One region of the Bradyrhizobium sp. 2S1 genome, then DNA from elsewhere that is predicted to be linked to it. Evidence: riboswitches for the same ligand, from Rfam matches in the RefSeq annotation. Region 1 holds a riboswitch; each other region holds the start of a gene.
What was found. A riboswitch is a leader RNA that binds a small molecule or an ion and turns the genes downstream of it on or off. The one in region 1 is predicted to bind cobalamin.

Region 1 (2,258 bases):
CGCGAAGAACGATCCTGGATCGAAGACGTAGGGGTTGACTGACGACGCGCCGCCAAACGGCGAGTTATTGGTGTGGGTGAAGTCGATGTGGTTAACGTCGAATCCTGCGACGAAGCGGCTCTCGAGGCCGAGGATGTGGCCGCTGAAGGTCGCGTCCATCCGGTTGCCGGCCTGCTTCTGGTCGTGGAAGATCTCGATATAGTTGCCGCGATCGATCAAGTTGGTCTTCGGATTCCAGGTATAGCTCTCGATGTCGCGCCAGTGCCGCTCGCTGGTCAGGTAATACAGCGTATTGTTGATCTTGATGCCGTCGGCGACGTCCCACTCGGTCTTGAACTGGGTCCAGCTGTCCTGATAGCGGATCGTGCTATCTGACGCGTTGTAATTCTTGAAGCGCAGCGCGTCCTGGATCGCGCCGTTGATCAGCGGCGTGCCGAAATAGCGCGACGGGCTGCGGTCGCCATAATCCTCGGAGAGCGTGAAGGCGAAATTTTCGGACGCCTGCACCCGCACCGCGGCGGAGACCACCGCGTTCGAGGTCTTGTCGCGATCGACCCAGCCGTCCGACATGTTGCCGGTGGCATTGATGCGGTAGGATACATTGGGATTGATCGGACCGGTGCTGTCGACCGAGAGCCGCCGCGTCATGTTGCTGTCGAGCGAGACCTCGGCTTCGTTGTAGGGCGTGCCCAGCGGCTTTTTCGGAATCACGTTGATGACGCCGCCGATTGCGCCTTCGCCGTACAGCACCGAGGCCGGGCCGCGCAGCACCTCGATACGTTGCGCCGACCAGGTATCGTACGGGAACGTCAGGGTTCCCGAGCCGATGTAGAAGCGCGTGCCGTCATACAGCGTCATCACCGAATTGCTGCCGGCGAAGCCGCGGGTGCTGAACGACAGGCCGCCATTGCCGGGAGCGGGCGTTGCGGTGAATCCGGCTGCGTCCTGGGTGACGGCGTCGGTGACATTATGCTGGCCGCGTTCGGCGATGGTCTGCGACGTGATGATCTCGACGCTGGCGGGCGTCTGCAACGGCGTTAGATTCAGACGGCTGCCGGTGCTCCCCGGCTTGGTGGCGTTGAGCGTCGGCGATGCCGACCCCGAAGCGCCAGACGCCGCGGCGCGCGGCGTGTTGCCGGTTGCCGCGGCCAGTGCGGGTCTGGAGCGTGGCCGCGACGACGACGCCGAGTTGCTGCTTCGCGCCGCGGGCTTGGGCTTTGCTGATGCCGAGGGCGAGACCTCGATCGGATCGAGCCTGGCTGGTGGCGGTGTTTGTGCTCCACCTTCAGCCGGCAGCAGCAGCGATGACAAGGAGCAAACGAGGCCGAGGCGCCAGCGGCGCGCAACGGGAGAAGACGGAGACATGAAAGGACTCGCGGTAACGTGGCACGTCACCGCGAACGCGGACTGGCGCATTGCCCAAAAGGCAGTGCTCCGATCGCACCAGGACGCCCCCGCCCGATGTGCTCGCGTGTGACCACGACTGACGGCAGGTCTCCTGGCTCACGGGTCGTCGCCTGTCGACGCCTTCCCGGACCGAATGGCCCAGTGGCAAATTGACGAAAGGCTCGCCGTTTACAGTTGCGGGGACAGCTGCGGCATTGGGGTTACCCTCGCACCGCATTCCCTTTTGATCCCCGAAGGGAACCGTCGGCAAAAACGATAGGTGGTGCGGGATGGGCTGTCAATTCGATGTGATGGTCACGCGCATGCTTTGCGGGACGGTGCTGCAGCGATGACACAGCCACATCTACGACTGACGCGGAGAGTTAACACGTCATCCTGAGGAGCGCGGCACGCGCGTCTCGAAGGATGCACGGCCCGGCTCGTGGCCGTCGATCCTTCGAGACGCCGCTTCGCGGCTCCTCAGGATGACGGGGAAACGTAAGTTCGCATCACTCGGCTTCGACACATCCCTGCATCACCTCATCGATCTCCGCCCACGAGAGCGCACCCATCTCGGCGATGAACACGATCCGCGTGCGCGGCACGCCAGGCGACGGCACGCCGCCGCAGCCAAGGTCGCGCGTCCGCCGGCGAGTTGAAACACCGTCAGCCGCCCCGGCTGCTCCACCGTCTCGAACAATCCCTTCGATCGCGCGAGCTTCGGCGCCAGCCTGCCGATCGCCTGCTGCAAGCGCGGCAACCGCACCGGCCGCTTGGACGTCCAGCTCAGGGTTTCGAACCGGTCGGACGTGGGCCGTCGCGGCATGGTCTCACGCGGCGCCGGCAAATGATCGAGATCCGCCGGAAACAGT
Region 2 (2,258 bases), 1.8 Mb from region 1:
AAGACGCCCTTTTTCACCGCGTCCGAGTTCGAGGAGATGGGTTATTCGATGGTGATCTGGCCGGTCTCGTCGCTGCGGGTTGCCAACAAGGCGCAACAGCAGCTTTACGCAGCGATCGCACGCGATGGCGGCACCCATAAGGTGGTCGACCACATGCAAACTCGCGCTGAGCTGTATGCCACCATTGGATTGTACGACTACGAGGCATTGGATGCGTCGATCGTACAGACCATCATTCCCGAAGGGATGCCGCAGCGGGCTATGGGCTCGAAATAGACCTTGTTTCTGAGACGCTATACGGGCGTAGCCGGAAGCCATGAACGATTTCGTCAGAGCGGTCCTCACGCCGCCGCATGGGCACAAGAAAGTGTTGCTGCATTCGTGCTGCGCACCCTGCTCTGGCGAAGTCATGGAGGCGATGCTGGCCTCGGGGATCGACTACACGATTTTCTTCTACAACCCGAACATCCATCCCGAACGCGAGTATCTGCTGCGCAAAGATGAGAACGTGCGCTTTGCGGAGAAACACGGCGTGCTGTTCGTCGATGCTGACTACGACAAGGACAACTGGTTCGCCCGCGCCAAGGGCATGGAGTGGGATCCGGAGCGCGGGCGCAGGTGCTCCATGTGCTTTGACAAGCGTTTCGAGCGCACCGCGCTATATGCGCAAGAACACGGCTTTAGTGTCATGACGAGTTCGCTTGGTATCTCGCGCTGGAAGAACATGGCGAAGATCAGCGACAGCGGCCAACGGGCCGTCGTGCCTTACGAGGGATTGTCGTCAGGGACAATACCTGGCGCAAGGGCGGCGGCTCCAGCCGTATGATCGAGATCAGCAAGCGCGAGGCGTTCTACCAGCAGGAATATTGCGGGTGCGTCTATTCGCTCCGGGACACCAACCAACACCGCCGCCGCCAAGGCCGCGAACCGATCGAAATCGGTACCCAATTCTACGAGTTTGAGGACAAGCCGCCGGTAACGGGTGATTGAGCAATACCAGGGTGTTTTTGATCACGGTCATTGACTGCGGTCGGACTTGACCTTAACTCCTGTGCTGTCGTGGTTCTGCGGGCTCGTTTGGCCCGGAGCTAAGAGGGAAGCCGGTTCAATGCCGGCGCTGCCCCCGCAACTGTAAGCGGCGAGTTGTTGTCCAACAAAACCACTGAGGCCCGAAAGGGCTTCGGGAAGGCCGGACAACAGCACTGACCCGTGAGCCAGGAGACCTGCCTCGACAACAGAACGTACTCGGGCGGGGTGTCTCGGTGGTGCGATTGCGACTCCTCGCGCCACCTTTCGCCCGGAGTCCAGGCGTGTCACGTGGCCTGCGCCCCCAACATCGGGGTAAGCCATGTCTATTTCTTCACTTCCCGTCGCAACACTCGGAACGCCGCGTATCGGACCGCGCCGCGAACTCAAGATGGCGCTGGAAAGCTTCTGGTCCGGCAAATCCAGCGAACAAGCCCTGCGTGAAACGGCGGTCGGCCTGCGCGCCGCCAACTGGGCCCGCCAAAAGTCGCTCGGCGTCAGCGTCATCCCCTCAAACGATTTCTCGTTCTACGATCAGGTGCTCGACACCAGCGTGATGGTCGGCGCCATTCCGGAAGTGTACGGTTGGAAAGGCGGCGATGTGTCGCTGGCAACCTATTTTGCGATGGCCCGCGGCGCGCAAGGCTCCGATCACGATGCCAGTTGCGGCCACTCGCATCACGCGCACGGCGCGTCGCATGGCGTGCCAGCGCAGGAAATGACGAAGTGGTTCGACACCAACTACCACTACATGGTGCCCGAATTCAGCGCCGGCCAGATCTTCAAGGTGTCCTCCTCCAAGGCGGTCGACGAATATCGGGAAGCCAAGGCGCTGGGTTACAAGACCCGGCCCGTCCTGCTCGGACCGGTGACGTTCCTTAGGCTTGGCAAGAGCAAGGATGCGGCACTCAACCCGCTGTCTCTGCTGCCAGTCCTGCTGCCGGTTTACGTCAAGCTTTTGCAGCAACTCGTCGCCGAAGGCTGCGAATGGGTGCAGATCGACGAACCGTGCCTGGTGCTAGACGCAGACCGCGAAACCCAAGGCGCGCTTCAAATGACTTACGCGCTCTTGGCGGAAATGGTGCCGGGCCTGAAGATCATGCTCGCCAGCTATTTCGGCAGCCTGGGCGACAACGCCGATACCGCGCTATCGCTGCCGGTCGCCGGACTTCACATCGACCTTGTGCGCGCGCCGGAGCAACTCGACAAGATCGTCAGCGCCGCACCGAAGG
Region 3 (2,258 bases), 740 kb from region 1:
AGCTGATGGTCGGTACCGTGCCGAAGAAGCCGCTTTGGGTATCGCGCTGCCGCCAGCCGCCGTCGACGATCAGGTCGACGCCGTTGATCAGCGTCTTGGTGAAGCCGGCGGTGACGCTCGCGGTCTGCTGGTTGGCATAGTCGAACGGCGTACTGCTGCCCCGGCGGTCGGTTTGCAGCTCGTTCACCCCGATCGACGGATCGACCAGCCGCCCGCCGGGCAGGCCGAGCTTCTGGTCGCTGCCCGTGACGGTCAGGAAAGCGGTGAGGTCGGGCGTGGTGTAGTTGACGCTGCCGACCGCGTTGCGCTGGTCGAGCGCATTGTTGACGCGGTAGCCGTCGGACTTGATGCCGTTGCCGTAGAACGAGGTGGACCACGGTCCCGCATTGAGCGCCGCGGAGACGGCGGCCATGCGGGTGTTGAACGAGCCAAATCCCGCCTCGGCTCTCATCGTCGTCGGCGGACCGCCGACGCCGGTCTTGGTGATGATGTTGACGACGCCGCCCACCGCATTGTCGCCGTAGAGCACGGCGCCGCTGTTGCCGCGCGTGATCTCGATGCGCGCGATCGAATCGAGCGGGATCGTGGTGAGGTCGAAGCCGGCCTTGTCGACGTCGTTGAGCCGGCGGCCATTGAGCAGGAACAGCGTGTTGTCGGTGGCGAATGCCCCGAAGCCGCGCAGGTCGACCGCGGTCTTGGCGCCGTTCGGCCCGCCATAGAGCGTTTGCAGCTGCACGCCCGGCACCTGCGCGAGGATTTCCGGCAACGACTGCACCGGCGAATGCGCGATGTCGTCGGCGGTGATCACGGCCGAGGACGATCCGACAATGCCGGCGAACTAGCGACCGCCGCTGGTGCCGCCCGTTCCGGTGGCCGTGCCTGTCCCTGTGGTGCCCGATCCGCTTCCGCCGCCTACATTGGTGCTCTCTGCGGTGCCCGGCGCCGGACGGCGCGGTGCCGGCGCTTCGTCCGCAGCCGGCTTGGCGCGCGTGACGTTCTGGTCGCCCGGCTTGGTGACTTCGATCGCTGGTAGCTGATCGGGAGCAGGCGCCTGCTGCGCCCGCGCGGCGGAGACAATAAATACAGGCGCGAGCATCGTCGTCGCGAGCAGCAGCGTGCGCCGCCAATGGTGGAATGGGTAGGACAACATAAGCGAGACCTCGGTAACGTCAGTGGCACGTCACCGCGAACCAGTCTCACCATCGTGCTAACAGCCTCAGGTGAAGCTCATGCCTGTACTCCCCGACCGGCATCTTCGCGTGTGACCACGGCTGACGGCAGGTCTCCTGGCTCGCGGGTCGTTACCCTTCGTCGCCTTCCCAGGACCGAGATTCCCAGTGGCCTGTGACGAAGGATTCACCGCATACAGTTGCGGGGGCAGCCGCGGCCTTGGGGAAGTTTCCCCGCACCGCATTCCCTTTTCATCTCATGAAAGAACCGTCATGTTCATCTAGGGTTCGGCCGGGCAGCAAAGTCAATCCGGCGGAAGTCGGGCGGCGGTCAGACGGCCACGGTTTTTATCGAGTGTCGCTTGTCTGCCACGGCGATCGCTGTAAGAGCATGGATCCAATGAGCGTGCAGGATTTTGCCTTGGCGGCCGAGGTCGCCGCGCGGCGCCGATGGGGCGCCACCGCGGCGCTGCTCGCGCTTGTGGTCCTGCTGTGCGTGATCTCGCTCGGCATCGGGCCGGTGCGGCTGTCGCCGCTCGCGGTGATCGAGGCGCTGTTCGGCGGCGGCAGCGACGTGGCGCAGGTGATCGTGCGCGAGATTCGCCTGCCGCGCACCATTCTCGCGTTCGCGATCGGCGGCATTCTCGGGCTGTCAGGCGCGGCGCTGCAGGGCCTGCTGCGCAATCCGCTGGCCTCGCCGTCGCTGTTCGGCGCGCCGCAGTCGGCGGCGTTCGGCGCGGTGCTGGTGATCGCGCTCGGCCTGGCCGATGTGCGCTCCTACGCGTTGCCGGTGGTCGCGATCATCGCCGCGTTCGGCTCGGTGTTCGCGCTGCTCGCGGTCGCCGGCCGCAATGCCGGGCTGCTGATCCTGATCCTCGCGGGGCTCGCGATCTCGAGCTTTGCCGGTGCTGCGACGGCGCTGGTGATGAACCTCTCCAGCAATCCCTTCGTGGTGCTGGAGATCGCGTTCTGGCTGCTCGGCTCGCTAGAGGACCGCAGCTTTCAGCATGTGGCGCTGGCGCTGCCCTTCATCATCGCGGGTGCCGCCATCCTGCTGAGCCAGGCGAACGCGTTCCGCGCTCTGACGCT

Region 2: linked by a shared signal. The riboswitch ahead of metE (5-methyltetrahydropteroyltriglutamate--homocysteine S-methyltransferase) and the one ahead of HAP54_RS06560 (TonB-dependent receptor) in region 1 are both predicted to bind cobalamin.
Region 3: linked by a shared signal. The riboswitch ahead of HAP54_RS10040 (hypothetical protein) and the one ahead of HAP54_RS06560 (TonB-dependent receptor) in region 1 are both predicted to bind cobalamin.

What each region holds. Positions count from the first base shown of each region.
Region 1 is NZ_CP147717.1:1,354,648-1,356,905, forward strand. It holds gene HAP54_RS06560 (TonB-dependent receptor) at 1-1,032, opposite strand, end outside; gene HAP54_RS06565 (hypothetical protein) at 1,004-1,477, shown strand; cobalamin riboswitch at 1,472-1,667, opposite strand; partial or broken gene HAP54_RS06570 (CobW family GTP-binding protein) at 1,896-2,258, opposite strand, start outside.
Region 2 is NZ_CP147717.1:10,226,460-10,228,717, forward strand. It holds gene prpB (methylisocitrate lyase) at 1-276, shown strand, start outside; partial or broken gene HAP54_RS48590 (epoxyqueuosine reductase QueH) at 317-990, shown strand; cobalamin riboswitch at 1,044-1,245, shown strand; gene metE (5-methyltetrahydropteroyltriglutamate--homocysteine S-methyltransferase) at 1,349-2,258, shown strand, end outside.
Region 3 is NZ_CP147717.1:2,098,323-2,100,580, reverse strand. It holds partial or broken gene HAP54_RS10045 (TonB-dependent receptor) at 1-832, opposite strand, end outside; gene HAP54_RS10040 (hypothetical protein) at 839-1,150, opposite strand; cobalamin riboswitch at 1,260-1,457, opposite strand; gene HAP54_RS10035 (FecCD family ABC transporter permease) at 1,570-2,258, shown strand, end outside.